2 regions of the Telluria sp. LT2P80 genome follow, and region 1 is predicted to be linked to the other one. Evidence: predicted binding sites of a transcription regulator. Region 1 holds the regulator's gene; the other holds the start of a gene.
The links. The regulator NrdR, encoded in region 1, represses ribonucleotide reductase genes. The targets are predictions, from matches to a motif close to CACNANATNTNGTG.
Positions count from the first base shown of each region.

Region 2: AC56LW_RS06090 (ribonucleoside-diphosphate reductase subunit alpha) is a predicted target of NrdR. The motif match lies at 5,383-5,396, and genes of this name have one in related genera.

Region 1 covers NZ_JCASIO010000013.1:22,781-38,436, reverse strand. The annotation lists gene tolA (cell envelope integrity protein TolA) at 1-490, opposite strand, end outside; gene AC56LW_RS22605 (biopolymer transporter ExbD) at 515-946, opposite strand; gene tolQ (protein TolQ) at 963-1,646, opposite strand; gene ybgC (tol-pal system-associated acyl-CoA thioesterase) at 1,670-2,074, opposite strand; gene AC56LW_RS22590 (SDR family oxidoreductase) at 2,320-3,066, opposite strand; ZMP/ZTP riboswitch at 3,241-3,360, shown strand; gene glyA (serine hydroxymethyltransferase) at 3,460-4,707, shown strand; gene nrdR (transcriptional regulator NrdR) at 4,771-5,238, shown strand; gene pilV (type IV pilus modification protein PilV) at 5,342-5,869, shown strand; gene AC56LW_RS22570 (PilW family protein) at 5,866-6,867, shown strand; gene AC56LW_RS22565 (pilus assembly PilX family protein) at 6,875-7,519, shown strand; gene AC56LW_RS22560 (type IV pilin protein) at 7,556-8,044, shown strand; gene AC56LW_RS22555 (GspH/FimT family pseudopilin) at 8,041-8,634, shown strand; gene ribD (bifunctional diaminohydroxyphosphoribosylaminopyrimidine deaminase/5-amino-6-(5-phosphoribosylamino)uracil reductase RibD) at 8,686-9,849, shown strand; gene AC56LW_RS22545 (riboflavin synthase) at 9,856-10,488, shown strand; gene AC56LW_RS22540 (hybrid sensor histidine kinase/response regulator) at 10,449-12,896, opposite strand; gene AC56LW_RS22535 (MEDS domain-containing protein) at 12,911-13,567, opposite strand; gene AC56LW_RS22530 (M16 family metallopeptidase) at 13,702-15,656, opposite strand, start outside.
Region 2 covers NZ_JCASIO010000001.1:1,390,078-1,405,733, forward strand. The annotation lists gene AC56LW_RS06080 (PQQ-dependent sugar dehydrogenase) at 1-749, opposite strand, end outside; gene AC56LW_RS06085 (ribonucleotide-diphosphate reductase subunit beta) at 891-1,997, opposite strand; gene AC56LW_RS06090 (ribonucleoside-diphosphate reductase subunit alpha) at 2,154-5,111, opposite strand; gene AC56LW_RS06095 (sigma-54-dependent transcriptional regulator) at 5,608-7,059, opposite strand; gene AC56LW_RS06100 (sensor histidine kinase) at 7,078-8,739, opposite strand; gene AC56LW_RS06105 (PP0621 family protein) at 8,753-9,001, opposite strand; gene AC56LW_RS06110 (cytochrome C assembly family protein) at 9,001-9,804, opposite strand; gene ffh (signal recognition particle protein) at 10,058-11,425, shown strand; gene AC56LW_RS06120 (SWIB/MDM2 domain-containing protein) at 11,659-12,063, shown strand; gene AC56LW_RS06125 (alkaline phosphatase) at 12,164-13,537, opposite strand; gene AC56LW_RS06130 (alkaline phosphatase) at 13,554-14,999, opposite strand; gene AC56LW_RS06135 (lytic transglycosylase domain-containing protein) at 15,093-15,656, opposite strand, start outside.

The DNA of each region.
Region 1 (15,656 bases):
TCTGCTTGCGTTCTGCCTCGTCCTTCTTCTTTTGCTCGGCGAGCTTTTCGTCACGCTCGCGTTTTTCCACGTCGCGCTTCTCGGCCAGCGCCTTCTTCTTGGCTTCCTCGGCCTTGCGTTCCTTTTCGCGCTGCAGCGCGATATCCGGTGCCGGCTTTGGCGCCGGCTCTTCGACCACCGGTGGCGGTGGCGGTGGCGGTGTGCGCACGGGTTCCGGCGTCGGCTCGGGCGCTGGCTCCGGTTCAGGGGTTGGCTCAGGCTCCGGGGTAGGCTCGGGCGGCAGCTCGGGCGCGGCGGCCGTCTGTACCGACATGTCCCATACTTCGGCCTCGACGGTGATCGGCGTCTTGGCCGTCCAGCTCACGCCGATCCACAGAAACGCCAGCAACGCGGCGTGCACGGCCACTGCCAGCAGGAACGATGGCAGGCGGCTCGGTTCTGGCGGCACGTGGTACGGCACGCCGGCGTTGTCTGGCTTTATTTCGGGCATATTCTAGGCATCAATGCATCGACATCACTGGGTGGCCAGGCCAACCCGGTTGATACCCATCTTCTTGGCTTCCGAGATCAGTTGGATGACGTCGTCGTACTTGCTCTCGCGGTCGCCCGCGATCAGCACCGGATAATCGGGATGTTCTTCATGCAGCGCGCGCAGGCGCTGCAGAAGGGCAGAGCGGTCGGCCACGTCTTCTTGGGCCACGCGGCCCTTGCCCTGCACGCCGATTGACAGGCGATTTTCGGGTTCGATCGAAATCTGGATATAGGTGTCCGGCGGCAGCGCCGATTTCTCGGCGCGCGGCAGGTTGACCACGCTCGGCGCCTGATTGGCTGGCACTGCCATGAAAATAATGAGCAGCACCAGCATCACGTCGATGTACGGCACGACGTTGATCTCGGATTTGAACTTGCGGCGACGTCCGCCGCGCATGCTGCTGGAAAAGGCCATGGTCGGGCTCCCTGGATCAGCGCGACTGGCGCTGGAGAATGTTCGAGAATTCTTCGACGAAGCTCTCGAAGCGGTTGGCCAGGCGGTCGATATCGTGCGTGAAGCGGTTGTATGCCACCACGGCCGGGATCGCGGCAAACAGGCCGATCGCGGTCGCGATCAGTGCTTCGGCAATGCCGGGTGCGACGATGGCCAGCGTGGCCTGCTCGACGCTGGCCAGACCGCGGAACGCGTTCATGATGCCCCAGACGGTACCGAGCAGGCCGATGTACGGCGAGACCGAGCCGACCGACGCCAGGAAGTTCAGGTGCGATTCCAGTGCATCGAGTTCGCGCTGGAACGAGGCGCGCATGGCGCGGCGAGCGCCGTCGAGCACCGAGTTCATGTCGAGCGTTTCGCGCGACGCTTGCTTGCCCTTGATGAATTCACCCATGCCGGATTCGAAGATGCGGGCCAGGGCGCCGCTCTGGTCACGCTGGCTGCTGGCGCTCTGGTGCAGCGTGTGCAGATTGCCGCCGGCCCAGAAGCTGCGCTCGAACTGCTCGGTCTGCGCACGTGCGGCGCGGATCGCGAATACCTTGCGGAAGATGTACGTCCAGCTCACGATCGACAGCAGCAACAGCAAGGCCATAATCAATTGCACCAGCACGTGGGCATTGCCGATCAGGGCGACGAATGAAAGGTCTGGGGTGACGGTCATGGGCTATTTATTTAGGTATGTATTCAGGCGGCACGCATTTTAGCAGCCACGTGGTCAGGCAAGGGGCGCGGGCGCATTGTTGCAATATCGACACAACACACGGTCACGCTCGCCGTATTGAGCAGGGTTTCACCGCACCAGGCCTGCTGCAGAAACTGGACCGATGCGCGGCCCAGCCTGGCAACACTGGTTTGTATCGTCAACTGGTCGTCGAGGCGCGCCGCAGCGTGATAATCGAGGGTCACGTTCTTGACGACGAAGGCAGTGTTGTCCGCGTCGAGCAGGGATTGTTGCTGCACGCCGAGTGACCGAAGCCATTCGGTGCGGGCGCGTTCAAAGAATTTCAGGTAGTTGGCATAGAAAACAATGCCGCCAGCGTCGGTATCTTCGTAATACACCCTGACTGGCCAGTTAAATACTGAAGACATTGTTACTGCCGATACATGAACATGAGAAACATTCTACGCGAGTTTCCTTCTCGATATCACCGTTTCCGGCCGTCGAGCGTGGAAATTACTTACGTACCCCTCGCACAAAATCGTGCTTTTGAGCGGTAGTAGACTTGAAACTTGGCAAAAAGACCAATCACTGTAACATTTTCTCACAAATGGCGGGCACGCTATCGGTTGCCATTCAGCGTGCCAGCGTAACCGCCGCGCGGTCACTCGCCGGGTCAGGCGCGCTTGATGGTGAATGGCGAAAAGCCCTGGCAGGTCGGCATCAGTTCGATGCTGTTGACGTTGACGTGCGGTGGCAGCGTCGCGATCCAGTACGCGGTGTCGGCAATATCCTTTGCGCTCAGCGGCGTCGTGCCTTCGTACACTTTGGCTGCTGCCGAATCGTCGCCCTTGAAGCGCACGTTGGAGAATTCCGTGCCGCCGGACAAGCCCGGCGCCAGATTGGTGGCACGCACGCCGGTGCCGACGAGATCGGCGCGCAGATTGAGCGTGAACTGTTCCACGAAGGCCTTGGTGGCGCCGTACACATTGCCGCCCGGGTAAGGGTAGTGGCCGGCAGTCGAGCCGATATTGATGACCAGTCCGCTGCCGCGCGCGACCATGTCGGGCAGCACGAGCCGGGTCATCGTCACCAGGCCTTTGCAATTGGTGGCGATCATGGTTTCCCAGTCTTCCAGCGGCACTTCGTGCGCTGGCACCGTATTCAGGGCCAGCCCGGCATTGTTGATCAGCACATCGATCCCCTTCCAGTCGGCCGGCAAGCCGGCCAGCGCAGCCTCGACCGACGCGCGGCTGGTGACGTCGAGCGTTACCGGCAGGGCGGCGTCGCCCAGTTCGCCTGCCAGATCGGCGATGCGGTCGGTGCGGCGGGCTGCCAGAATCACGCGGTGGCCGTGCGAGACGAAGGTGCGCGCCATTTCGGCGCCGAAGCCGGCCGATGCGCCGGTGATGAGGACGATCATGATGAATCCTTGAAAAGGGCAGTGAGGGAGCAGTGCGCAGGCAGATGCAGGGTTGCAAAATTGTAGCCGAAATGACCAGGACGCCGTGGCGGGCGGGCGATTACGCCCCGGCGGGTCACCAGGACGGCGCTTTCCTTGCCCTTCAATGGGGAGTTCAGTACAATTTGCGGACTTTACGTCTCACGTAACTGGCGAAACACCGCACAAGCGCCACCGATTGGTGCGCGGCGCGGCAAAGGTGGGTACCCACCGGGGAACGTGAGACGCCATACGCCGTTCGCCTGGGCAGCCATCAACCGGTACGCGTTCGATCGCGGCTGCCCGCGCCCTTTGGCTCCCGCACCCGCACACAGCGCCGCTCGTTGCCTGGATTACTATCGATTGGAGTTTTACATGTTTGCTAAAGACCATACGCTGGCCAATGTCGATCCGGATCTGTGGAATGCCATTCAGAAGGAAAACGTCCGTCAGCAAGACCACATCGAGCTGATCGCGTCCGAAAACTACACCTCGCCAGCCGTCATGGAAGCGCAGGGCTCGCAACTGACCAACAAGTACGCCGAAGGCTATCCGGGCAAGCGCTACTACGGCGGCTGCGAATACGTCGACATCGTCGAGCAGCTGGCAATCGACCGCCTGAAGCAACTGTTTGGCGCGGAAGCCGCCAACGTGCAGCCGAACTCGGGTTCGCAGGCGAACCAGGGCGTGTTCTTCGCTGTGTTGAAACCAGGCGACACGATCATGGGCATGTCGCTGGCCGAAGGCGGCCACCTGACCCACGGCATGCCGCTGAACATGTCGGGCAAGTGGTTCAACGTCGTCTCGTACGGCCTGACCGCTGAAGAAGACATCGACTACGAGGCGCTCGAGCGCCAGGCGCACGAGCACAAGCCGAAGATGATCATCGCCGGCGCATCGGCGTTCTCGCTGAAGATCGACTTCGAGCGCATCGCCAAGGTCGCCAAGGCCGTCGGCGCCTACTTCATGGTCGACATGGCCCACTACGCCGGCCTGATCGCTGCAGGCGAGTACCCGAACCCGGTGCCGTTCGCCGACTTCGTCACCTCGACCACGCACAAGTCGCTGCGCGGCCCGCGCGGCGGCATCATCCTGATGAAGGCCGAGCACGAGAAGATCATCAATTCGGCCATCTTCCCTGGTATCCAGGGCGGCCCGCTGATGCACGTCATCGCCGGCAAGGCCGTCGCGTTCAAGGAGGCGCTGACGCCTGAGTTCAAGACCTACCAGCAGCAGGTCGTCAAGAACGCCAAGGCACTGGCCGACACGCTGACCGCACGTGGCCTGCGCATCGTGTCGGGTCGCACCGAATCGCACGTGATGCTGGTCGACCTGCGCGCCAAGAACCTGACGGGCAAGGAAGCCGAAGCCATCCTGGGCCAGGCGCACATGACCTGCAACAAGAACGGCATCCCGAACGACCCGCAAAAGCCGTTCGTCACGTCGGGCATTCGCCTGGGCAGCCCGGCCTTCACGACGCGTGGCTTTGTCGAAGAAGACGCCGTCACCGTGGGCAACCTGATCGCCGATGTGCTGGACAACCCGCACGACGCTGCGACCATCGAGCGTGTCAAGGGCGAAGTCAAGAAACTGACCAGCCAGTATCCGGTCTACGCTGCCTGATTTGCCTTCCGGGCCGGTTCGCCGGCCCGGAAGTACCCCATGTAGTATTGCAGCCCCGGCGCCATGAAATGTCCCTTTTGCCAGCATGAAGATACACAAGTCCTCGATACCCGCGTATCGGAGGAGGGGGACGCCATCCGGCGCCGGCGCCGCTGCGGCAAGTGCGACAAGCGCTTTACCACCTATGAGCGCATCGAACTGTCGATGCCGATCATCGTCAAGAAGAACGGCAGCCGCACCGAGTTTGCCTCCTCGAAGCTGCGCGGCAGCCTGATGCTGGCGCTGCGCAAGCGGCCGGTGGCAGCCGAAGCGATCGACAAGGCCGTTGCCTCCATCGAAGAAAAGCTGCTCACCAGCGGTCTGCGCGAAGTCGATACCGGCCATGTGGGCGAGCTCGTGATGCAAGAGCTGAAGGGCCTCGACAAGATCGCGTATATCCGCTTCGCATCGGTCTACAAGAATTTCGAAGACCTGGATTCCTTCCAGGCAGCGCTGGCCGAAGTCGGGCACCAGCGCAAGCTCGACAACTAATCCCTTTTCAAGGTTCCCCGATTGGCGCGGCGTACGCTTGCGCCGACGCACGGGCGTGCAAAGCCGGCCTGATAACGTCGTAGCTCGTTATCGGGAGGCTTGGGTGCGCAACCATTCACACCACGGTTTTACGCTCATCGAAGTGCTGGTGGCCTTGTTCGTGCTCGCCATCGGCATCGTCGGCGCCGGGGCGGCCCAGCTGGCGGCGCAGCGCACGCAACAGCAGGCAGCGCTGATGGCCGAAGCGGGCCAGCTGGCAAGCTCGCTGGCGGCGCGCATTGGCGCCAATCTGCCGCTGGCCAGCCTGCCCGATGCGGGCAATCCCTATCTGTCGCTCGATTACGACGCCGTTGCCGACGGCCCGCCTGTCGCCGCCGCCGCGTGCTTCGGCACTGCCGCATGCGATCCGCTGGCGCTGGCGGCCTTCGATCTCGATGAGACGCGCCTGCTCGTGCACCGGCGTTTTCCCGGCGGGCGCATTGCCGTATGCCGCGATGCGGCGCCGTGGGATGCCGGCAGTCGCCGCTATCGGTGGGCGTGCAGCGGCGGGGCGCATGCGGCCGTGGCCATCAAGATCGGCTGGCACGGCAACGATGACCTGCCGGCATTCGTGCTGATGGTGGCGCGATGAGGATCCATCGGTACCGGTGTGTGCGTCAGGCTGGCTTTACCATCGCCGAATTCATGGTCGCGATGACGCTCGGCCTGGCCGTGCTGCTGGCGGCTGGCTCGCTGCTGATCGGCGCCACACGTGCACATGCGGCGCTGCTCGAAGCGGCCGAGATGGACGACGCCGGTCGCTACGCGCTCGATGCGCTGGCGCGCGCCGTGCGCCTGGCAGGCCACGTCGACTGGGCGGCGCATCCGGTGATCGATCCTGCGCTACCTGCCGCGATCGCCGGGCTGGATGCTGCCTCGCTGACCCATGCCGGCGCCGGCATCGATGCGCCGCTTCCGGCGACGGTCAACGGCAGCGATGTGCTGGCGCTGCGCTTTGCCGGCACCGGCGCGCCGCCGCATGGCGACGGCGGCACGCTCGATTGCGCTGGCTTTCCCGTGCATCGCGATCAGGAAGGCTGGAGCATTTTTTATGTAGCACGCAATGCGCAGGGCGACGCTGAACTGCGCTGCAAATACCGGGGCGCCGGCAACTGGTCGTCCGATGCCGTGGCAGGCCACGTCGACAGCTTCCAGGTGCTGTACGGACTCGATACCGATGGCGATGGCGCGCCCAATCGATACGTGAACGCCAGCGCGATCCGGGCGCTCGACGCGGCGCTGGTGCTGGCCGGGTCGACTCCAGATGAGCTGGCCGCCGACCTGCGTACGCGCAGCCACTGGAAGCACGTTGCGAGCGTACGGGTCGGCTTGCTGCTGCATGGGCCGCGTCAGGCGCCTGATGCCGGTGAGGGCCTCGTCCATTGGCTGTTCGGTCCGGGGTATGACGGTGCGCTGGCGGCTGCCGATCTAGGTGTCCGGCTGGCGGCGGCCGACCTCGATCGCGACGGCGATGCGCGCATGCACAAGGTGTATGGCGCGGTGATCGCGGTGCCAGTCGCGGTGCCAATTGCGGTGCCTGTCGCTCCACCCGGCGTGCCGCCATCTGCGCCGCCGGTCGCGCCGCGTTGAGCAGCGTATGCGCCATCAGCGTTTCCCTATCCCACGGCGCCAGGCCGGCATCGCGCTCATCACCGCGCTGGTGCTGATGCTGGCCGTGCTCATGACAGGCATCGCCTCGGCGCGCGGCGCCCTGCAAAGCACCCGTGCCGCGGCATACGAACGCGAGCGCGCGCTGGCCCTGCACATGGCCCACGCCGCCTTGCTCGATGCCGAACACGATATCGACGGCGGCGCAGCGCCAGGCTCGGCGCGCGCCAACGCGATCCGCAGCGGCAGTGCGGATGCCTTCGTCGGCGCGTGCCTGGGCGCCCGGCCGTACAACGGTTTGTGCGCGCACGACGCCGACGCCAATGGTCAACTGGCCCGGCTGGCGCTTGACGACGGCCCGGCCATCCCGTTCGGCACCTTCACCGGCGCCACGCTGCCCACAGGGGACGGCGGCTTGCCACTCGAGACGCCACGCTACCTGATCGAGCTGATGCCGGCGTCCGCCGACGGCCCGCTCTACCGTATCGCCGCGCGCGGTGCCGGCAGCATGCAGGGCGCCGGGGCCGCCGTCCAGGCCTATTACCGCCTGCCACCCGCCGGCGGGCATGGCCGGCGCGTCGGCTGGCGCGAGATCGGCAACTGGTCCGCGCTGGTCGCCGCGGCATCCGAATGACGTACCCGGGCAAACAGGGGCAAACAGGAGCACATCATGACCCGACACCGCAATGGCTTCACGCTGATCGAACTGCTGCTGGTGCTGGCGATCGTCGGCATCCTGACATCGGTGGCCTATCCGTCGTATGCGCGCCAGATCGTCAAGGCGCGCCGGGTCGAAGCCCAGCTGGCGCTGCTCGACCTGATGCAGCGCCAGGAGCAATACCGCGCCCAGCATCACAGCTATGTCGCGTTCTCGATGGCCACGGGCGCCTTTGAAGCGGGCCAGTTCCGCACCTGGCTCGGCAACAGCGCCGCAGCCAGTGCTTATGAGCTCGACGGCGAGGCCTGTCCCGAGCAGACGATTGCCGCCTGCATCGTGCTGCGTGCGCGGCCCGGCACGGTCAATGTCAATACTGCATTTGCCGATCCGGAATGCGGCACGCTGACGCTGGACAGCACCGGCGCGCAGGGCGCCAGCGGGGCTGGTGGTTCGAGCGGCTCAACTGGCGCAAGCGGCCAGTCCACACGCTGCTGGCCATGACAACGCGCCTTGAGGCCACGCTGGCCCGCGCGATCCTGCGCCGCCACTGCACCGGCCTGTCGATGGCCGAACTGGCCGTGGTGCTGGGCATGGTGGCGATCACGTCGTCGCTGGCGGCGCCCGGCCTGCACCGGATCGTGCAGGGCCAGGAACTGCGCGTGGCCGCAGGCGACCTCTACAGTGCAGTCCAGCTCACCCGATCGATGGCGATTGCCCGCAACGAACCCGTGATCCTCACAGCGAACGACGCAGCCGGCATCGACTGGTCACGCGGCTGGACCGTGTACGTCGATCGCGACAACAATCGCCAGGCGGGCGCAGGCGACGAGATTCTGGCCGTGCGCGCCACGCTGCCGCAGGGGGTGCAGGTGAGCTATTCCTTTGCCAGCCCTGCAGCCCCGCAATACATCGCCTACAATGGCGCGGGACGCAGTTGCAGCGATACGAGCAGCGCCGCGGCACGGCCGGGCACGCTGTCGCTGTTCCACGGCGGCGGGGTACGTCGTATTAAAATCAATCTGCTTGGCCGCCCGCGCCTGTGCAACCCGGCGCATGACGCCGGCTGCGATGGCGTCGCCGCACCGCCCTGAAACAAGACTGACAACAAGCTTGAAACCAAGCGCATTGCACGATGCACACCGATGAAAGACCACGTGACGCACGACAGCCAACCGATTCTCAACGACACCGAAGGCATGGCCGCGGCGCTGGCCTGGGCGGCGCGCGGCATGTTCATCACTGCGCCCAATCCCCGCATCGGCTGCGTGATCGTCAAGGACGACGTCGTCATCGGCGCCGGCCACACGCAACCGGCCGGCCAGGCGCACGCTGAAATCCAGGCGCTGCGCGACGCCGCCGCGCGCGGCAACGATGTGCGTGGTGCCACCGCCTACGTCACGCTCGAACCGTGCAGCCACCACGGCCGCACGCCGCCCTGTTCGGACGCGCTGATCGCCGCCGGCCTGGGGCGCGTGGTGGCGGCCATGGTCGACCCCAATCCGCTCGTCGCCGGTCGTGGCCTGGCGCAGCTGGAAGCAGCGGGCATCGCCGTGCGCTCCGGGATCATGGCGTGCGAAGCGCAGGAACTGAATATCGGCTTTTTCTCGCGCATGGTGCGCGGCCTGCCGTGGGTGCGCCTGAAAGTGGCCGCCAGCCTGGATGGCGCCACGGCCCTGGCCGGCGGCGAAAGCCAGTGGATCACCGGCCCCGACGCCCGCGCCGACGGCCACGCCTGGCGCGCGCGGGCCAGCGCGATCGTCACCGGCATCGGCACCGTCAAGGCCGACAACCCGCAGCTCACCGTACGGGGCCTGGCCACACCGATGCAGCCGCGCCGCGTGATCGTCGACAGCCGCCTCGAGATCGCTCTGGATGCGCACATCCTGCAGGGCGAACCGTGCTGGCTCATCGCCGCAGCCGAACAACCGGGCGGCGAGAAAGCCGCTGCCCTGCGCGCCGCCGGCCACGACGTGCTGTACCTGCCGAACGCCCACGGCAAGGTCGACCTGCCGGCGCTGATGCGCGAACTGGGCCGGCGCGAAGTCAATGAAGTCCACGTCGAAGCGGGCAGCAAGCTCAATGCCTCGCTCGTGCGCGAAGGCTGCGTCGACGAATTGCTGGTCTACCTGGCGCCCAGCCTGATCGGCCCGGGGCAGGGGATGTTCGACCTGCCGCCGCTCACGCAACTGACCGAGCGGCGCCAGTTGCGCTTCCACGACGTCACGCGCGTGGGCGACGACCTGCGCATCCTGGCCCGCTTTGCCGAAGCTGCTTCCCCATCCTCTGCTACCCCCAACAAGGAATAACGTCGTATGTTTACTGGAATCGTCGCCGCTGTCGGCACCATCACTTCCGTTGCGCCGCTGGCCGGCGGCCTGGACGCCGGCGTGCGTCTCGCCATCGATGCCGGCCCGCTGTCGCTGGCCGACGTGGGTCTGGGCGACTCGATCGCCATCAACGGCGCCTGCATGACCGTCACCGAAAAGAGCGCCACAGGGTTCACGGTGGACGTCTCGCGCGAAAGCCTGAACAAGACCGTGGGCCTGGACGCGCCCGGTGAAGTCAACCTCGAGAAAGCCCTGACGCTGGCCGAGCGCCTGGGCGGGCACCTGGTGTCGGGCCACGTCGACGGCCTGGGCGTCGTGCACAGCTTCGAACCGGTCGGCGAATCGCGCGAACTGATCATCGATGCGCCGCACGAGCTGGGCAAATTCCTGGCCTATAAGGGGTCGATCGTCGTCAATGGCGTGTCGCTGACCGTCAATCGCGTGGCTGACCTGGAAGAGGGCGGCCAGAAAGTCTGCCGCTTCTCGATCAACCTGATTCCGCACACGATCGAGGTCACCACGCTGCGCCACCTGGCGGCCGGTTCGCGCGTCAATCTCGAGATCGACCTGATTGCGCGCTACGTCGAGCGCATGCTGGCAGCGACCACCGCCAGGTAATCGAGTACCCGGCTCGAGTCCACCGGCTTGGTGAAGTGCGCATCGAAGCCGGCGGCGCGCGAGCGCGCCAGGTCGTCCTGCGCGCCCCAGCCGGAAACAGCGACAATGGTGCAGCGTTCAAGCCCGGCGATCTGCCGCAAGGCGCGCGCCACGTCGTGGCCCGACATGTCCGGCAGGCCGATATCAAGAAACACCATGTCCGGCCGGTATTGCGCGGCCACCTGCAGCGCCCGCTGTCCGTCATGGGCGACCGTAACGGCGTGGCCCTCCATCTCGAGCAGCATTGACAACGTCACCGCCGCATCGACATTGTCGTCCGTGACGAGAATGCGCAGCGGCCCGACTGGCGCGCCCAGTGCTGCTGGCGCGTTGGCAGGCGCCGGCGCCACTGTCGCCTGAGCGAGCGCGAGCCTGACCACGAACGTGCTGCCCTTGCCGATGCCCTCGCTGTGCGCACTGACCGTGCCGCCATGCAAATCGATTAGCTGGCGTACCAGCGACAGGCCGATGCCCAGGCCGCCCTGCGCGTGCTGGCGGTTGCTGCCCACCTGGCTGAACATCTCGAACACCGATTCCAGTGAGGCGGCGGGAATGCCGACGCCGTTGTCGGTGACGGTGATGACGGCGTCAGTCCCGTCCTGCGTCACGTACAGCGACAGCGCGCCACCCGGCGGCGTGTACTTGGCCGCATTGGTCAACAGGTTGCCGATCACCTGTGCGATGCGGGTGGCGTCGGCCTGTACCGGCAGCGGCGCAGCGTGCAGCTGCAGGTCGAATGCATGCCGATGCTTGTCGATCAGCGGCAGGCTGGTCTCGACCGCATTGTTCACGATCGCGTTGAGGTCGACGCGGGTCTTGCGTATCTCCACCTTGCCGTTGGTGACGCGCGCAATGTCGAGCAGGTCGTCGATCAGGTGCGCCAGTTGCCGGACCTGGCGCTCCATCATGTCGCGCACATTGGCCGCCACGGCGGGGTCGCGGGGACCTACGCGCAGTAATTCCAGGCCCGTCATCAAAGGGGCCAGCGGATTGCGCAGTTCGTGCGCCAGCACGGCCAGGAATTCGCTCAGGTTGCGGTTGGCCCTGGCCACTTCGTCAAACAGTTCGCGCTGGCGGGATTCGGCCAGGCGCAGCGCTGCTTCGGTGCGTTTGAAGGCGTCGATGTCGGTAACGATCGCCACGTGGCCGCGTGTGACATCGTCGCGGCCCTTGAGCGGCACGGCCGCCACCTGCGTCCAGATCTCGACACCATCGTCGCCCAGGTAGCGCGCTTCGATGCCCGGGACGACGCGCTCGCCGCGCGCCGCGCGTGCGCCGGCGAAATCACGGCGCTCAAGCGGCCGGCCAGCCGCATCGAACGCGGTCCAGCGCATGTAGCGCTCTTCGTCCAGCGATGGCAGCACGCCGGTGGGCAGGTAGCGGTGCATTGCCTCGTTCGACAGCAACAGCTTGCCGTCCTGGCCGGCCACGGCCACGCCCACCGGCAGGGCGTCGAACATCGTCACGAGCGTGTCGCGCGTCTCGTGCAGCGCCTGTTCGGTGCGCTTGCGGTCGCTGATGTCGAGCACATTGCCGACAAAACCCAGGAAGTCGCCGTTCGCCGCAAAGCGCGGCTGTCCGGTCGCAATCACCCAGCGGTACCCATCGACGACATGCTGCAGCCGATGCTCCATGCTGAATGGCACGCGGCGCGCATTGGCATCGACGACCGCGTGCAGCGCCGCGTCGCGCTCATCGGGATGCACGGCTGCCGTCCAGCCGAACGCCAGGCTCGTTCCCCGGTCCTGGGCCGTGAATTCGTGCCAGGCGCGCGACAGGAACGAGAGTTTGCCATCGGGTTCGGTGACCCACAGCATGGCCGGTGCGGCATCGGCCAGGTCCTGAAAGCGCGACTCGCTGCGCGCCAGCGCGCGTTCGGCCAGGCGCCGCTGCAGGATGGCGGCGGCCTGGTTGGCGGCCACACCCAGCAGCAGGCGCTCGTGCTCGGATGGAAAGCCGGCGCGCCGCGCGCCGATGACCACGACGCCGGGATCGTTGCCGATGCCAAAGCGGGCGGTGCCCAATTGCAGTGATGCGTCGCCGGTTTGCAGCGTTGCCGGCTGCACGCCATCTACGGCGCCCGACTGCATGGCGGCATCGAGCGCCGCGCGCGCGGCGGGAAGCGTGTCGCCGGTCTCGCCGCGCCGTAGGCGGATGACTTCCAGCGGATCGGTCTCGCCCTTGCCCGGCAGGTGGATACCGACCAGATCCAGGTTCAGGGTGTTGAGCAGGACGCTGGCCAGGCTGTCGATGACACCTTCCGGCGGCAGGTCGCCCCAGACGGCTGGCAGGGTGGTCATGGCCACCAGGTCGCGCGTGGTCTTGCGCAGGCGGTCGATCTCGGCGCGGTACTCGTCGGGTGAATGCATGCCGGTGTGCCTGCCTATCGCGCAGCGCTGGCCGGCGTGACTCCTGCCAGGCGACGCGCTTCGAGCTCCTCGAGCATCTCGGCCGGCGGCACGAAGAAAGGATTTTCCTGCAGGATGCCGCCGATGATCACCATCGGGTGGGTGCGCAGGATGTCGATCACGATATCGGCGCTGAAATGCGTCAGGTCGTAGGTGCAGACGATCGGGTTGTGGTGCTCAGGGAGTACCTGGTTCAGGCGCGCCTCGTATTCGACGATGTCGTGGGCGTCGGGACGCGCGCCGGGCGACCATGCCATGTCGGCGATATTGCGCGTGACGGTTCCGGGTGGTGCGTCAGCCGGCGCAATCAGCGCCAGCAGCGTGGCGATCATGCGCTGCTGGTCGAACTTGCCGTCCTGCAGATAGGTCTCGTCCCAGGTGCGCACGGCAAGCTGGCCTTGCGCCTGGGCGGCGTCAAGGTCCACACCCGCCTGCGCCAGCCGGGCCAGGTGCATGTCGCGCTGCGCCGGGTTGACGATGTGGGCAGCCAGTTCGCCGCGTTCAACGCCTTCCAGGATGAACGGCAGCAGCACACGGTACTTTTCTTCGTCCGTATGAAAAAAGGCGCAGGCATGGCACGCGTGGGTGAGGGGCTTGCCGGCCAGGTGAACCGGGTTATCGGAAATGCGCATGGTGTTTCACCAGTAGAGCGCCGGTGATGCCGGGCGCCGGCGTTGATCTGTACGTGGGCGGATGTCCGCTGCAACGGCAGCGGACACGCACAGTATAGACGATGCCCGCCGCCACGCGAACGGTCGTGCGAGGCTCAGGTGCCGGGCGTTGCTGGCACGTCCTGCCTGCCCGTGGCCAGCGCCCTGGCCACGTTCGCGGCCTTGTTGGCCAGCTCCGGATTGAGCACCACCTGCACATAGTTCTTCGTATCGAAGTAACGCCGCGCAGCCGCCTGCACGTCCTGCGCCGTCAGCGCAGCCACCTGCTGCTCGACCTTCAGGATCGACGCCGGATCGGTGCCTTCGGTCAGGCTCGATTGCAGGTTCGCCACCCAGTAGCCATTTTCGCGCAGCGAGCGGCGATGGTTCTGGATCCAGCCGGATTTCACTTTTTCCAGCTCGGCGGCGTCCGGTCCGTTCTCTTGCAGGCGCTTGATTTCGGCAAACGTCGCGGCCACGACCTTGTCGACATTTTCTGGCCCGGTCGGCAGGTTGATGCCGATCGAGTAGTTCCCGTATGGGATCTTGCTGAGCGCGCCGCTGGCACCCCCGCCGTAGATCATCGCCATCTTTTCGCGCAGCACCTCGATGATGCGCAGATTGGTCACTTCGATCAGTGCCGACAGGCGCAGTTGCTCGGCCTCGGAGAACACGGCCGGTCCCGTGAAGTTGATCGAGATACTGCTCTTTGGCTCGGTGCCGCTGCGCACTTCGCGCTTGACCACGCCCGTCACCGGGCGCAGACCCACGTCGCGGTACGCCACCGGCAGCGCGGGCGTGGGCAGGGTGCCCAGATAGCTCGTCAACAGCGGACGGATCGCCTTTTCGTCGAAGCTGCCCACCAGGATGAAGGTCATGTCCTTTGCGCTCGAGAAGCGCTGGCGGAAGATGGCGATGCTGCGATCCAGGTCGATCTTGGCATACTCGCCGGCGTCGAGCGAACGTGGCGCGCGCGGGTGGTCGCCAAACAGCGCCGACACCACGGCGTCGCCGAAACGCCGCCCCGGCTGGCCGCTGGCATTGCGCGCAATCTCGGCCTGCTTGTCGATATATGCGTGGAACAGGTCTTCGTCACGGCGCACGCCCGCGAACTTCAGCCACAGCAGTTGCAGCATCGTTTCGATGTCGGTGGCGCCCGAGGCGCCCGCGATCACGTCGGTGTAGCTGCCCAGGCCCACGGTCACGCCGGCGGCCTTGCCGGCCAGGATCTTGCGCATGTCCAGCGGGGTGAAATCCTTCACGCCCATGCTGGCCACGATCGCATTGGAAAAGCGCGCGTTCAGGATGTCCTGGTCGGGGAACAGGCTTTGCCCGCCGGGGCGCGCCGCGCTCAGGACCACCTGGTCATTCAGGAAGTCGGTGGGTTTCAGGATCACCTTCACGCCGTTCGACAGGGTGAGGCGCGTCAGGCCCAGCGCCTTGTCGTGCTCTTCGTGCGTGATCGTGCCGGGTTGCGCCGGGCGTTCCATCAGGCGCGCTGCCAGCAATTTTTCATCGTATGGCTCGACCGGCAGGCGCGCGGCTTCGCTCACCGCGGCCAGCAATTGCGGGCCGGTGGGCGTGTCGGACTTGGCCACGCCCGTGTACAGCACCAGCTTGCCGGAGTCTTGCGGGATCGTGCTGCGCGCGTAGGCGTTCATCTCGGCTTGCGTGATGCCGGGCACGAGGTTCTGCACGTAGCGGTATTCGGTCTCGATGCCGGGGATGGCTTCGTCCTGCAGGAAGTTGCGGATGTACTCGGCGGCGTAGGTGCCCGAATCGCTCTTGGCGCGCTCGTTCCAGGCCTGCTCGTAGGTGCGCATCAGGTTTTTCTTGGCGCGCTCGAGTTCCTGCACGCCGAAGCCGTGCTGGCGTGCCCGTTCGTTTTCCTGGACCAGCGCCGCAATGGCGGGCTGCGCGCCGCGCGGGCCAATGGCGGCCGACGCGTTGTAAGCGCGGTAGCGCGGGGTCAGCTTGCCCAGCGAGCTGCTGGCGCCCAGCCACGGCGCATCGGGCAGTTGCGAGATCTCGGCCAGGCGCGCGCTGAGCATCGACGCAAACAGGCCCTGCA
Region 2 (15,656 bases), on a different contig from region 1:
CTGTCGGCCTTCCTGCCATCACGCGAGCGCAGCACCTTGATCGCGCCCGCGCCGGTCGCGGCCAGGAACACGTCGCCATTCGGCGCGCGCAGTGCCACGCGCGGCTTGTCGGCGTCCTGCGCGAACACGCTGACCGTAAAGCCGGGCATCACGGTCGGCAGCGTGCCGTTGGGCCGTGCCTGCACGCGCGCGCTGTTGCCGGCGCTGTCCGTGGCGAATGGCGTGGCCAGGTCGGTGGGCTTGATGTGCCAGACCTTGCCGGGCTGGTTTTCGGTCCAGGCGCCGGCGCGGGATGCAGCTTGTGCATCGGCTTTCGCAAGGGCTGGCGCAAGGGCTGGCACTGCGGCGGCAGTCTCAGCACCCTGCAGGCTGGCCAGGTAATCGATCAGCGCGCCGCGCTGTTTTGCGTCCGGCACGCCGACCGGCATGGTCGTGCCGGGCACGCGCTTAGCCGGGTCGAGCAGGAACATGTCGAGTTCGTCGCGCGTCCACACGGTGCCGCTCGCGCCGGCCTTGGCCAGCGCCGCCGAATAATTGAACCCGGCGACATCCGCCGCCTTGCGCCCGACAACGCCGAACAGGCCCGGGCCAGCCAGCTGCGCCATCCCGGTATCGACCGTGTGGCAGCTGGCGCAGTTGTTCTGGAAGATCGTGCGGCCAGCGGCCACCTGGGGCGCAGCGTGGGCGACTGAGACTGTCGCCAGGCCGGCGAGCATGAGGGCGTGCAGCAGCGTGGTATGGGCGTTCAAGGGTGTCTCCTGGTCAGGCTTGAAAGATCGCCATCATAGGTCAACACCGACGGGCTGCGCGCAACAGGCGAAAAAAAGCCCGGCTTTACCAGCGCCGGGCTTTTTGTTCGTGGCTGACGCAGGGCGATGGACGCCCCCGCATCAATCCCAGCTCAGCGTGCCGCCAGTCTGGTACTCGGTCACGCGAGTCTCGAAGAAGTTACGCTCTTTCTTCAGGTCGATCATTTCGCTCATCCACGGGAACGGGTTTTCTTCGTTCGGGAACAGCGACTCGAGGCCGATCTGCACCGCGCGGCGGTTGGCGATGAAGCGCAGGTAGCCCTTGAACATCGGGGCGTTCAGGCCCAGTACGCCGCGTGGCATCGTGTCTTCGGCGTAGCGGTATTCGAGGTCGACTGCTTCGATGAACAGGGCCTTGATCTCTTCGCGGAATTCCGGGGTCCACAGCTGCGGATTTTCCATCTTGATCGTGTTGATCACGTCGATGCCGAAGTTCACGTGCATCGATTCGTCGCGCAGGATGTACTGGTACTGCTCGGCGGCGCCGGTCATCTTGTTCTGGCGGCCCAGCGCCAGGATCTGCGTGAAGCCCACGTAGAAGAACAGGCCTTCCATCAGGCAGGCGAAGACGATGATCGACTTGAGCAGCTTCTGGTCGTTTTCCGTGGTGCCGGTCTTGAATTCAGGGTCGGTCAGCGTGTCGATGAACGGGATCAGGAACTGGTCCTTGTCGTGGATCGACTTGACTTCGTTGTAGGCGTTGAAGATCTCGGCTTCGTCCAGGCCCAGCGACTCGACGATGTACTGGTAAGCGTGCGTGTGGATCGCTTCCTCGAACGCCTGGCGCAGCAGGTACTGGCGGCACTCGGGGGCCGTGATGTGGCGGTAGGTGCCCAGCACGATATTGTTCGCGGCGAGCGAGTCGGCCGTCACGAAGAAGCCCAGGTTGCGCTTGACCAGGCGGCGCTCGTCTTCCGACAGGCCGTTCGGGCTCTTCCACAGCTCGATATCGCGCTGCATGTTCACTTCTTGCGGCATCCAGTGGTTCGCGCAACCGGCCAGGTACTTGTCCCATGCCCATTTGTATTTGAATGGCACGAGCTGGTTCACGTCGGTCTGGCCGTTGATGATGCGCTTGTCGTCGGCGTTGACGCGTTTTGCCACTTCGGCGGCAGGCACGATGGCGAGGCCGGCGTCGGCTTGCGGAGCGCTTGGTGCGCTGGTTGGTTCGTCGTCCCAGTTAAGCATGGTGGTCCCTTCTGTGGTGCGCTGGCGCAGCGACTGCGGCCCGGGCACGTTGATGCGTTGGTTATTCGTGTTGTCGGCGACTGGCGCCGTTGTACTTGCCGGGGGGCGAGCCGGCCTTGCAGGCGGCTCGCCTCCCTTACTCAGTGACTGCGAGGGTTACTGGCAGGCTTCGCATTCCTCGAAACCATCGTCGCCCGGACGCAGATAGCAGGCGGCGCCATCTTCTTCGGTCGCTGCTGCCGTCGCCGTCGCCATATTCGCGGCCGGTGCCGGTGCCGGAGCAACCGGCGCTTTCTCGCCGGCCGACAGGCCACCGGACAGGCCGCCCGAGACCGACACGGCGTTCAGCGCGCCGGTACGGGTGGTCGACTTTTCCAGGTGCGTCGCAGCGATCGTGCGCAGGTAGTAGGTCGTTTTCAAACCACGGAGCCACGCCAGCTTGTAGGTTTCGTCCAGCTTCTTGCCCGATGCGCCGGCCATGTAGATGTTCAGCGACTGGGCCTGGTCGATCCACTTCTGGCGACGCGACGCAGCATCGACCAGCCACTTCGGCTCGACTTCGAATGCCGTTGCGTACAGGTCGCGCAGGTCTTGCGGTACGCGGTCGATTTTCGACAGCGAGCCGTCGAAGTACTTCAGGTCGGCGATCATGACTTCGTCCCACAGATCACGCGCCTTCAGGTCACGCACCAGGTACGAGTTGATCTCGGTGAATTCACCCGACAGGTTCGACTTCACGTACAGGTTCTGGAACGTCGGCTCGATACAGGCCGAGACGCCGATGATGTTCGAGATCGTCGCGGTCGGAGCGATTGCCACGCAATTGGAGTTGCGCATGCCGAACTGCTTGATGCGCTCGCGCACCGGGGTCCAGTCCATCTTCGACGACGTATCCTGCTCCAGGTACTGGTTGCCACGTTCGTCGGCCAGCAGCTGGATCGAATCCTGCGGCAGGATGCCGCGGTCCCACAGCGAACCCGTGTAGGTTTCGTAGCGGCCACGCTCTTCGGCCAGTTCGGTCGAGGCCAGGTAGGCGTAGTAGCAGACCGCTTCCATCGACGTGTCGGCGAACTGCACCGCCCGGTCGGACGAGAACGGGATGCGCATCATGTGCAGGCAATCCTGGTGGCCCATCACGCCCATGCCGACCGGACGGTGGCGCAGGTTCGAGTTGCGCGCTTTTTCGACGGCGTAGTAGTTGATGTCGATGACGTTGTCGAGCATGCGCATCGCGGTGCGGATCGTCTTTTGCAGCTTGACGTGATCCAGGCCATCGCCCTTCATGTGCTGCGGCAGATTGACCGAGCCCAGGTTGCAGACGGCGATTTCATCGGCGCTCGTGTTCAGCGTGATCTCGGTGCACAGGTTCGACGAGTGCACGACGCCCACGTGCTGCTGTGGCGAGCGGATGTTGCACGGGTCCTTGAACGTGATCCATGGGTGACCGGTTTCGAACAGCATCGACAGCATCTTGCGCCACAGGTCGAGCGACTCGATCTTTTTGAAGACGGCCATTTCGCCGCGCTCGGCCTTGGCTTCGTACGCCAGATAGGCTTGTTCGAAGGCCTTGCCGGTCAGATCGTGCAGGTCGGGCGTCTCGGATGGCGAGAACAGCGTCCAGTGCGACTTTTCCATCACGCGCTTCATGAACAGGTCGGGAATCCAGTTCGCCGTGTTCATGTCGTGGGTGCGGCGGCGATCGTCGCCCGTGTTCTTGCGCAGGTCGAGGAATTCTTCGATGTCGAGGTGCCAGGTTTCCAGGTAGGCGCAGACAGCGCCCTTGCGCTTGCCGCCCTGGTTGACCGCGACGGCCGTGTCGTTGACCACTTTCAGGAACGGAACCACGCCCTGCGAGCGGCCGTTGGTGCCCTTGATGCGCGAACCGAGTGCGCGCACTGGCGTCCAGTCATTGCCCAGGCCGCCGGCGAACTTCGACAGCAGCGCATTTTCTTTGATGGCGTCGTAGATGTCTTCCAGGTCGTCGCCGACGGTGGTCAGGTAGCACGACGACAGCTGCGAACGGCGGGTGCCCGAGTTGAACAGGGTCGGGGTCGAGCTCATGAAGTCGAACGACGACAGCAGGCTGTAGAACTCGATGGCGCGCGCTTCGCGGTCGTCTTCACGCAGGGCCAGGCCCATTGCCACGCGCATGTAGAACGCCTGTGGCATTTCGATGCGCACGTCGCGCACGTGCAGGAAGTAGCGGTCGTACAGGGTCTGCAGGCCGATGTAGCCGAACTGCAGGTCGCGGTCGGCGACGATGGCCTTGGCCAGGCGCTCAAGGTCGTACTTGCCCAGTTCTTCGTCGAGCAGCTCGTTGGCGATGCCCTTGGCGATGTATTGCGGGAAGTAGGTCAGGTATTCGGCGGCGGCGCCGGCTTGCGCCACTTCGCGGCCGAAGACTTCCTTGCGGATCGTGTGCAGCAGGATGCGGGCGGTGACCTGGCTGTAGGCCGGGTCTTTTTCCATCAGCGCGCGCGCAGCCAGGATGGCCGACTTGTGCAGCTCTTCGACCGGCACGCCGTCGTACAGGTTCTTCATGGTCTCGGCCAGGATCGCGTCAGCGTCGACGTGCTTTTCGAGGCCGGCGCAGGCCGCGCCGATCAGACCGATGACGGTGTTGATGTCCAGCAGGCGACGCTCGCCGCCATCGACGACGTGGATCTGCGGCGCGACGACGGCGCCACCGCCACCAGCGGCTTCTTTCGCGGCGCGGCGCTCTTCCATGCGCTTGGCGCGGTACAGCACGTATTCACGCGCGACATCGTGTTCGCCCGAACGCATCAGCGACAGCTCGACCTGGTCCTGCACGTCCTCGATATGGAACGTGCCGCCGTTTGGCTGGCGACGCACCAGCGCGGTGACGACGTTGTTGGTCATCTGCTCGACCAGCTCGCGGATGCGCGCCGACACGGCGCCCTGGCCGCCGGCGATTGCCAGGAAGGCCTTGGTCATTGCGACCGAGATCTTGTGCGGCTCGAACGCCACCACCGAACCGTTGCGGCGGATGACGCGATAGTCGCCACGAGCGACGATGTCGGCCGGGGTGCTGCCGGCGGGCGCCGATCCTGGGGTGACATGTTGGTTAATCGAACTATTCTGTGCTGTTTGCATTGCGCCTCCAGGAGCGGTCGGACCGCCGTTGTCTACATGGCAACCGTCTTGCCGTATTGCGCAAACCCGGTCCGTCAACAAATTAAAAAACGATGCCCTGCCAGCCGGTGGCCTGTGGTGGCAAACCAGAGAAGCAGGGTAAGAACTAGTAAATATTTCGTGTCGACAAGTGCTTAATTAACCGATCAATGGATAAGTTTGTGTGCAACTTGTGGACAACGTATGAACAACTCGCCGCAGCCCGCAATCCTGGTGCCTTTTCAGTCACTACCACTATATCTAGTGCCGGGCGTTGATATCAGACTAATTGTAGTACCTCGTTTGCGGTACAGGCAAGCAAATAAATGTCCAAAATTTTCAGTTTTATCGCGTGCGAGCCTTGACTTTCGAGAGTCGCCATAAGCACGGGGAGTACGCGGTAAGCGACTACTAACCTTAAAAAAACCGTGGGGAAATGACCGGGCCGCGGGCCCGCCGCCCGGCTGCAGACCAGCCGTCAATCGTCCGGCGCGCTGATGTCCAGCTTCTGCATCTGGTAGCGCAACTGGCGGACACTGATGCCGAGCAGGCTGGCGGCCTGGGTCCGGTTGAACTGGGTTTGCTGCAGGGCGCGGCCGATGATGTCGCGTTCGACCTGCTCCAGGTATTCGGGCAGGTTGCCGGGCAATTCGGCGGGACCGACGCCCGGCGGCGCCGATACCGTTGGCGCGACGGGTACGACCGGCGCGGCCGGAGCGACTGGCGCCGCGGCAGCGGGCGGCGTGACCGCCGGCGGTGCCAGTTCGGCCCGTGCCGGTTCGATCGGCCGCGCCGCCTTGAGCGACAGGTCGCCCACTTCGATCACGCCATCGTTGGCAAACGCCAGCGCCCGCTCCAGCACGTTTTCCAGCTCGCGCACATTGCCGGGGAATGAATACGCCCGCAGCGCGTCCAGCACCCCGGCCCCGAGCGTGGCCTGCCCTGCCCCGGCCAAACGCTGCAGGATGCCGCTCACCAGTGGCGCCAGATCGTCCAGACGCTCGCGCAGCGGCGGCAAGCCCAGCTCGATCACGTTCAGCCGGTAGAACAGGTCTTGCCTGAACTTGCCTGTTTCGACGCAGCGCGCCAGGTCCTGGTGCGTTGCGCTAATGATGCGCACGTCGACCGGTTCCTCGACCGTCGCGCCGATCTTGCGCACGCGCCGCTCCTGGATCGCGCGCAGCAGCTTCACTTGCATTGCCAGCGGCAGGTCGGCCACCTCGTCGAGCATCAGCGTGCCGCCGTTAGCCGCCTGGAAGAAGCCGTCGCGCTCATCGGACGCGCCCGTGAAGGCGCCCTTGCGGTAGCCGAAGAACTCGGCCTCCATCAGCGTTTCGGGAATCGCGCCGCAGTTCACTGCGATGAACGGTTTGGCGGCGCGCGAACTCTGGGCGTGGATCTCGCGCGCGGCCAGCTCCTTGCCGCTGCCGGATTCGCCCGTGATCGAGATCGGCGCCATCGAGCGCGCCAGGCGGGCGATCTGGGCCCGCAATGCCGCCATCGCGGGCGAGCTGCCGATCATGCGCGAGTCGGGCGCAGCGCCGTCACCGAGCGCCGCGCTTTCGGATTGCTTGAGCGCCGCGCGCACCATCACGCGCAGCGCGTCCAGCGCCACCGGCTTGGCGATATAGTCGAACGCACCGGCCTTCAGCGCCACCACTGCGTTTTCGGCGCTGCCGTAAGCGGTGATCACGGCCACCGGCGTGCCCTTGCCCGACGCGCCGATTTCGCGCACCAGTTCGAGGCCCAGGCCGTCCGGCAGGCGCATGTCGGTCAGTACCAGCGCGTAATCGCGCTCGTGGAACAGCGCGCGCGCCTCGCGCAGCGTGGCGGCGCTGTCGACGTCCAGGCCCATCTTGAGCAGCGTGATCTCGAGCAGCTCACGCAGGTCGGCCTCGTCGTCGAGTACCAAAACGCGCGGCGCGCTCATGACGGCTTCCCGGCCACGTCAGGCAAGGGCAAAGGTGATGACAAAGCGGCCACTGGCCTTGCGCGGGCCCAGCGCGGACGGGTCGAACCGGTATTCATAATCGAGTTTCGCATCGTTGTTGAGGCACAGTTCGCGCGCCAGGTAGAGTCCAAGGCCGGTGCCCTTGCTCGAGGTGGTATAGAACGGCTCGAACAGGTGGTCGCGCACTTCGGGCGTGATGCCGGGGCCGTCGTCCTGCACGTGCAGCTCGCGCCGCCCGGCGGCATCGCGCGCAGGAAAGATGCGGATGCTGGCCGGCTGGCGGCTGGCATAGCGCACCGCGTTGTTGAGCAGATTGAGCAGGACTTCATGCAGGTGCAGCGGATCGAAGCGCACGGCGCTGCCGCCCGGATCGCCGATATAGACTATATCACCGGCCAGGCCATGGATTTCACAGAACTCGGCCTTGAGCTGTTCGAGAAACGCGCCCAGCGGCACCGGCTCGCCGTTGGGCTGGGCCTTGCGCGACAGCTGCAGGATGTCTTCGACCATGCGGTTCACGCGCGCCACATTGTCGCCGACGATTTTCAGCAGCCGCACTTCGGCCGGGCCATGCAGGTCTTCGGCCAGCAGCGCCGTCGCGTGGCCGATGGCCGACAACGGGTTACGCACCTCGTGCGCGATGCTGGCGGTCAGGCGCCCCATCGACGCCAGCTTGAGTTGCTGCGCCTGGTTTTCGATGGCGCTCACGTCCTGCATGAAGATCACGCTGCGGCTACCGCCCTCCCCCACTGCATCGGCCGGCGCGGCGACACGGGCAAAGCGCAGCTTGACGTGCACCGGCTGGTCGCGCCGGCCGCGCACGTCACCGGCGCCGTCACCTTCGCGATACGGCTTGACGGTGACGAAGGCCGTATCGTTCTCGGGCGCGGCAAGCCAGGCATCGAACGCTTCGGCCAGCGGTTCGAAGGCCGGCGCCGCGTGCAGCAGGAAGCCCGACGTGTCGGCCTGCAGCCCGAGCATGCGGCGCGCCGCCGGATTCCCGGTAAACACCGTGCCGTCGGCGCCCACCACCAGGATGCCGTCGCCCACGTCGGCAATCACGATTTCATTGATCGCCTGCTGGATGCGCAGGTCGGCGCCGCGCTGGGCTGCCAGTTCTTCCTGCCCCAGCAGACGCGCGGCCATGCGGTTGGTTACCAGCACGGCGGCGAAGAAGGCTGCGCCAAACAGGCCCGCCTGCATCAGCGGCGGATCGAACCCTTCGACCAGTTGCCACACGCTCAGGCCCAGCAAGAACAGCGTGGCCACCGCCGCCGCGAACAACGCCAGCAGCAAGGGCGCAAGGATCGCCGCGCCGGCCAGCGGGAACAGATACAGGATGCCAAGGCCGCTGCGCAGGCCGCCGGCGGCCAGATACAGCAGCGAAATGACCAGGAGGTCGAGCGCAACCTGCACGCCTAGCTGCACCAGGAAGCGGCGCTGGCGGCGCGCGGCGAACGAGAACACCAGCGCCATGATGGCGTAGCCCAGGCAGATCTGGGCGACCTGCTGCGTGACGCGCAGCGTGCCGTTCTCGAAGTTAACACCGAAATACAGCAGCAGTACCAGCGCGATGACGATGCGCGTGAGCGTGAAGGTCTGCAGCGAGCGCCACAGGGCGACGCGCGCTTCGGGCGACAGGATGCGGCGTTGCGTCAAGGCCGGCCTGCGCCTACGGCGGCGGCAGGCGCACGTGGCCTGGCGAACAGTAGTCGTGGCCGTCGGCGCGCACCGATTCGGACGCCGGGAAGTACATGCCGCAGTGGGTACATTGGGCCATCGCTTCGATCTGCACCGGCGCCTTGGCCGCGCCGGGGCGCGCCTGCGGCGGTACGGCCGCACGTTTGCTCATGGCGCGCAGCTTGTTGCGCACCGCGAAGACGACGAGGGCGATGAAGGCAATCCAGAATAATAGTCGCATCAGATGGTTCCCCGGTGCAGGATAACTTCGAGCACGAAACGGCTGCCGACATAGGCCAGCGCCAGCGTGGCAAACCCGGCCAGCGTGAAGCGCAGCGCGGTCTTGCCGCGCCAGCCTCGCCAGCGGCGCCCGGCCAGCAGCGCCGCGAACAGCGCCCACGACAGCAGCGCGAACACGCTCTTGTGGTCGAGCAGCAGCGGCCTGCCGAACACCTGTTCGGAGAACACGAAGCCAGACAGCACCGTCAGGCTGAGCAGGATGAAGCCGATCCAGATCACCCGGAACAGCAGTTTTTCCATGGTAAGAAGCGCCGGCAACTGGTCGAGCGCGGCGTCAAACCGGCCGCCACCAGCGGTGCGGGTGTGCAGCCGCGCTTCCTGCAATGCCATCAGCACGGCGTGGAAGGCGGCAATGGTCAGGGTGCTGTAGGCCAGCACTGCAACCGCGATATGCCAGCCAAACGCCGGCGACTTGCCGGCCAGCGGCGTCAGGGTGCCGGGGAACAGCAGCGGCAGCAGCGCGGCCACGGCGGCGAACGGCATCACCAGGCGGCGCATGCCGTCGAGGGCGAAATTGCGGTTTTCGAGCCAGTAGGCGGCCACGGACACCCACAGCGCGGACGACAGCATGATGGCGAAACCGACACGCAGCCGGCCCGGCACCATCACGTCCATGCCGAGCGAGACGCCGTGCAGCGCCCATGCGCCGGCCGTCACGGCCGAGATGGCCGGCGCGCGGCGCGATGGCAGCAGGGCGCATACCGCGTACAGGAAAGCCGCGGCAAGGAAGAGGAAATTCTGCATGACGGGAGTCTACACCATTGCATGGTGCCGCCGTGGGGTAGGCGGATTTTTCGCCCACCTGGCATGCGGGCGGCGCCGCCCACGCTTTCCTCCAGTGCAAAACGCCACGGTTTGCTGAAAAAATGTGCGCCTGCCGTCCGCCGGAAGAACCAGCAGCACCTGCGCAAGGTAAAATGCCGCTTTGGCGGCGCTCGCCCACCGGCATTTTGCTCGGGACCGCGCGTCCGATGTGCCCTTACTAATTAGGTTGAACATGCTAGATAACCTCACCCAACGCCTTGCCAAGGTCGTCAAGACCATGCGCGGCGAGGCGCGCCTCACCGAGGCAAACACTGCAGAGATGCTGCGCGAAGTGCGCATGGCCCTGCTCGAGGCCGACGTGGCGCTGCCGGCGGTGCGTGAATTCATCGCCAAGGTCAAGGAAAAAGCCCTCGGCGAAGAAGTCGTCGGCTCGCTCAGCCCGGGCCAGGCGCTCGTGGGCGTGGTGCAGAAGGAACTGGCAGCCCTGATGGGCGCCGACCTCGGCCCTGAGGCCAGCCAGCTGTCGTTCGCCCAGCAACCGCCGGCGATCATCCTGATGGCCGGCCTGCAGGGTGTTGGTAAAACCACCACCACCGGCAAGCTGGCCAAGTACCTGAAGGAACAGAAAAAGAAGAAGGTCCTGACCGTCTCGGCCGACGTCTACCGTCCGGCCGCAATCGCGCAGCTCGAATCGGTGACCAGGCAGGTCGGCGCCGACTTCTTCCCGTCGACCGCCAGCGACAAGCCGGTCGACATTGCACTGGCCGCACTCGACTGGGCCAAGAAGCATTACCACGACGTCCTGATCATCGATACCGCGGGTCGCCTCGGTATCGACGAAGCGATGATGCAAGAGATCGCGGCCGTGCACGCCGCCGTCAACCCGATCGAGACGCTGTTCGTCGTCGACGCCATGCTGGGCCAGGATGCGATCAACACCGCCAAGGCGTTCAACGACGCCCTGCCCCTGACCGGCATCGTGCTGACCAAGCTCGATGGCGACTCGCGCGGCGGTGCGGCGCTGTCGGTGCGGCACGTGACGGGCAAACCGATCAAGTTTGCCGGTGTCTCCGAAAAACTCGATGGCCTCGAAGCCTTTGATCCGGCCCGCATGGCCAACCGCGTGCTGGGCATGGGCGACATCCTGGCGCTGGTCGAAGAAGCGCGCAAGGGTGTCGACGCCGAAGCGGCAGCCGAACTGGCCAACAAGATCAAGGTCGGCGGCCGCTTCGACATGAACGACTTCAAGTCGCAGCTGACGCAAATGAAAAAGATGGGCGGCATGGCCGGCCTGATGGACAAGCTGCCGGCCCAGTTCCAGCAAGCCGCGGCAGGCGCCAACATGGGCCAGGCCGAGAAATCGGTCCAGCGCATGGTCGGCATCATCGATTCGATGACCCCGCTCGAGCGCGCGAAACCCGAACTGATCAAGGCCAACCGCAAGCGCCGCATTGCGGCCGGTGCCGGTGTCCAGGTGCAGGAAGTCAATCGCATGCTCAATCAGTATGACCAGATGCAGACGATGATGAAAAAGCTCAAAGGCGGCGGCCTGATGAAGATGATGCGCGGGATGAAGGGCATGATGCCCGGCATGCGCTAATCGGTTGTTTTCCGCTCGCAGAACCGCGCAGAGTATCGCTTTGCGCGGTTTTTTTACGCCCCTTGTCGGCGTTTTATCGTTCCCGTGCGTTGTTGTGTGCGATAGCGCCCATTTAGCCGCTTATCAGAGTGAAAAAGTTTGGAAAAAGACTTGCACGAACAGTAAAACGCTACCAATATAGGCGTGCGATAAATTACGCATTTTTCCATGTGTTCGTTTTAGGAGGCTCGAAGATGGCAACAGCCAAAAAAACCACTGCAGCACCAGCAAAAAAAGCAGCTGCCAAGCCTGCTGCAGCGGCCAAGCCCGCAGCAAAAAAGGCAGCAGCACCAGCAAAAGCAGCCGCTAAAACGGCTGACAAATCGGCCGACAAGCCAGCAGTTGCACGCAAGCCAAACGCCGCGTTCATGAAAGCCATGACCCCGTCGGCCACGCTCGCTGCAGTCGTTGGCGACAAGCCGCTGCCACGCACCGAAGTGACCAAAAAGGTCTGGGATTACATCAAGTCGAAAGACCTGCAAGATCCGGCAAACCGTCGCATGATCAATGGCGACGACAAGCTCAAAGCAGTCTTCGGCGGCAAAGAGCAAGTCTCGATGTTTGAAATGACCAAACTGATTTCGGATCATCTGAAATAAGTTCAGGTTATATTCAGTCGACGTCTCGCTGATTAAAAAAAGCCCCGGAATCAAATCCGGGGCTTTTTGTTATTCAGGTGTAAATAACCTGAATCTGAACTTACAGGCCGCCGGCAGCCTTCATCAGTTCGAACACGCGGGTATTCTCCATCGTGCCTTTGAATGACGCCGAGCCGGCGCCGGTCGCATACAGTTTCACATCGCCGCCGCCATGGGTTTCGGACGACTTGTGCACGCCTGTCTCCTGGTGGTAATCGTCGCCCTGTGCGGCCATGCCATCGACATCGGCGCGCATGTCCGGCCGGTTCGGACCATTGCCAAACACCAGCGTGGTGAACGTCTTGCCGTCCGCATCCTTCTTCGGCTCGCCCGTCGCGTAGTCGCGCACGATATCCAGGATCGGGTTGCCGCGCTTCGGGTAGCCGTTGATCTGCATCGTGTGGTCATGGTCGGCGGTGAGCACGATCAGCGTGTTCTGCAGGCCCGGGTCGATCGCGCGCATGCGCTCGACCGCCAGCTGCAACGCATCGTCGAACGCCACCGTCTCTTCCAGTGCGTGCTTCGCGCGGGTGTCGTGCAGCGCATGGTCGATCTTGCCCCCTTCGACCATCAGGAAGAAGCCGTTCGGATTGGTCGACAGCAGATCGATCGCCTTGCCCGTCATCTCCGCCAGCGTCGGCTGCTCGGGGCGGCGCTGGTACGCGTAATCGAGGTGGCTGCTGTCACTGTAGATGCCGACGAACTTGCGCCCTGCCTTGGCCGACATCATGCCGGCGCGGGTGCCGGCCACGTAATAGCCGGCGCCGGCAAATTCGGCCATCAGGTCGCGTCCATCCGGCCGGCCCTTCGGATTGAGCGCCGCGTCGCGTGGCGTGAAGTGATTGCGCCCGCCGCCCATCAGCACGTCGACGCCGTCGCCCAGCGCCGCGTTGTAGCCGGCGCCGCCCGGTACGAGCTGCTGCGCGATCGTGTAGGCCGCATCGCGGCTGCAGGTGTGTGCGAAGGTCGACGCGGGCGTGGCGTGCGTCAGTTCGGTCGTGGTGATGGCGCCGGTGGCGCGGCCCCGTGCCTTGGCCAGCTCCAGGATCGTGATCGCCGGCGTGCCGTTATTCGCGCCGCACTGGTCGACGCCGTCTTTGGTCGGGTTGATCGTGCGGGCGCCGGCCTGCGAAATGACGTCGTTGTTCAGCTTCATGCCGGTCATGTATGACCCCATCGACGGCGCGCTGTCGGTGGTCTGGTAATCGAGCGAATAGGTCTTGATGCGCGCGGTGCGCTCCATCAGGCGCTCGAAGTGCAGCAGGCTGTCTTCGCCGCCGCGGTAGATGCGGGCGGCGGTGGTGACGGACGGGCCCATGCCGTCGCCAAGGAAGAAGATGATGTTCTTCGCCTTTTGCTGGGCCGAAGCCGTTGCCGGCAGCGCTGCGCCAAAGGCGGCGGCCAGCAGCAGCGGGAGAATGCGTCGTGAAGTCATGGTGGATTTCTCGTGCTTACAGACCGGCTGCGGTCTTGATCAGATTGAAGACGCGCGTGTTGTCGATGGTCCCGCGGAACAGCTCCGCGTTCGCGCCGGCGGCGCCCAGGTAGACGTCGCTGCCGCCATGCGTCTCGGCGCCTGCGCGCGTGCGCACGACTGCTTGCTGGTGGTAATCGTCGGCCGCGACGACGGCGTCGGTCAGCGGCGTGGTGCGCCCGCCCTGGTGGCGATTCTCGCCCGTGCCGAAGCCGATGATCGTGTACGGCATGCCCTGGCTGTCGAGCGTCGGCTTGCCGTCGGCCGTGCGCACCAGGCCCAGTACACCCGGGTTGGCAGGCGTGGTCTTGCCGGTGCGCGCTGCGTAGCCGTTCAGCAGCAGCGTGTGGTCATGGTCGGCGGTGGCGACGATCAGCGTGTTCTTCAGGCCCGGGTCGAGCGCTTCCATGCGTTCGAGCGCCGCCTGCAGCGCGGCGTTGTACGTCACCGTCTCCTGCAGCGCGCGTTTGCCGAGCGTGGCGTGCAGCGCATGGTCGATCAGGCCGCCCTCGACCATCAGGAAGAAACCACCACGGTGCGGCGCCAGCAGGTCGATGGCCTTGGTCGTCATGGCTGGCAGCGCCGGTTGACGGGCGGCGTCGCGGATCGCGTCGAAGTCCATGTGGTTGGCGGCGAACAGGCCAACGACCGGCGCGCCTGGCGTCAAGGCATTGAACCCGGCGGTGTCGCCCACGACCCGGAAGCCCTTGGCCTTGAGCTCGGCCTGCAGATCGCGGTTGTCGGCGCGCTTGCCGCCACGCGCGAACGGCGTGAATTGCTGCGCGCCGCCGCCGAACAGGACGTCCAGGCCATTGGCGCCCAGCGCCCCGTTGTAGCCGGCCCCGCCGGGCACCAGGCTCGCGGCGATATCGGTTTCCAGCTTGCGATGGCAGGCGTGGGCATAGGTCGCGGCCGGGGTGGCGTCGGTGACGCTGGTATTGGTGACCACGCCCACGGCCATGCCGCGCTTGCGGGCCAGTTCGAGCAGCGTGACAGCCGCTTCGCCGTTCTCGCAGCGGCTCACCAGGCTGTTGCCGTTGGCATCCTTGGCGGGCGCAATCGAACGGGTGCCGGCCGACATCGAGATCACGCCGTTGTTCTGCTTCACGCCGGTCATGTAGGCGGCCATCGAGGCGGCGCTGTCGGTGACCTGCGCATCGTTGGAGAAGGTCTTCACGAACGCCGATTCGGGCAGGCGGTCAATCGCCAGTTCGCCCTCTTCGCCGACGGCAAAGATGCGCGCCGCAGTGAGCGTGTTGACGCCCATGCCGTCGCCCAGGAAGAAGATGATGTTCTTTGCGCGCTGGTCGACCGGGTTGGCCGTCAGGGCCGGGGTCGCAGTCGCGGTCGAGACAGGCGGCGTGGCCGCGCAGCCGGTGAGCGCCGCCAGCAGTGCGCCAGCGGTGAAAAGAATGGGTCGCATGCAGTCCTCACTGGGGAAAGCGGGAAGTCTACACCGCGTCGATGACGGCGTGGTGGATTGCTATGTTAGGGTTTTGTACAAGGCAGGAACGCTTCACGCCCCCGGTTTGAATTCCCAGTTCTTCCATGCGGCCAGCACCGCGTTCGGGTACTTCGGCTTTCCCCGGCTACCGTTGTAGCGGCCCAGCGCCAGGTACAGGTCGCCCCGCTCCATGTCGATATACATGCGCAGGATCGCGCATCCGTAGCGCAGATTGGTCTGCATGTGGAACAGGCGGCGGCGGTCGCCGTCGCCGATCGCCTTGGTCCAGAACGGCATCACCTGCATGTAGCCGCGCGCGCCGGCAATCGAGATCGCATACTTGCGGTAGGCCGACTCCACCTGGATCAGGCCCAGCACCAGCCCCGGATCCAGGCCGGCGCGGGTCGCTTCATACCACGCGGTCTCGAGGAACTCGGTGCGGGTCTGGACGTCGGGCAGGCGCTTGGCCAGGCGCGGCGACATCTGGTCAAACCACGCCTGGTAGCGCGCCCGTCCCGCCTCGGTGCGGAAGGTCGGGCGCGGCGGACGCGCGTCGGCGATGGCGTTGGCCAGCGCCAGACGCACCGAATCCGACAGCGCTTCTTCTTTCTGGTTGCCGGCATGCGCCGGCGCCGC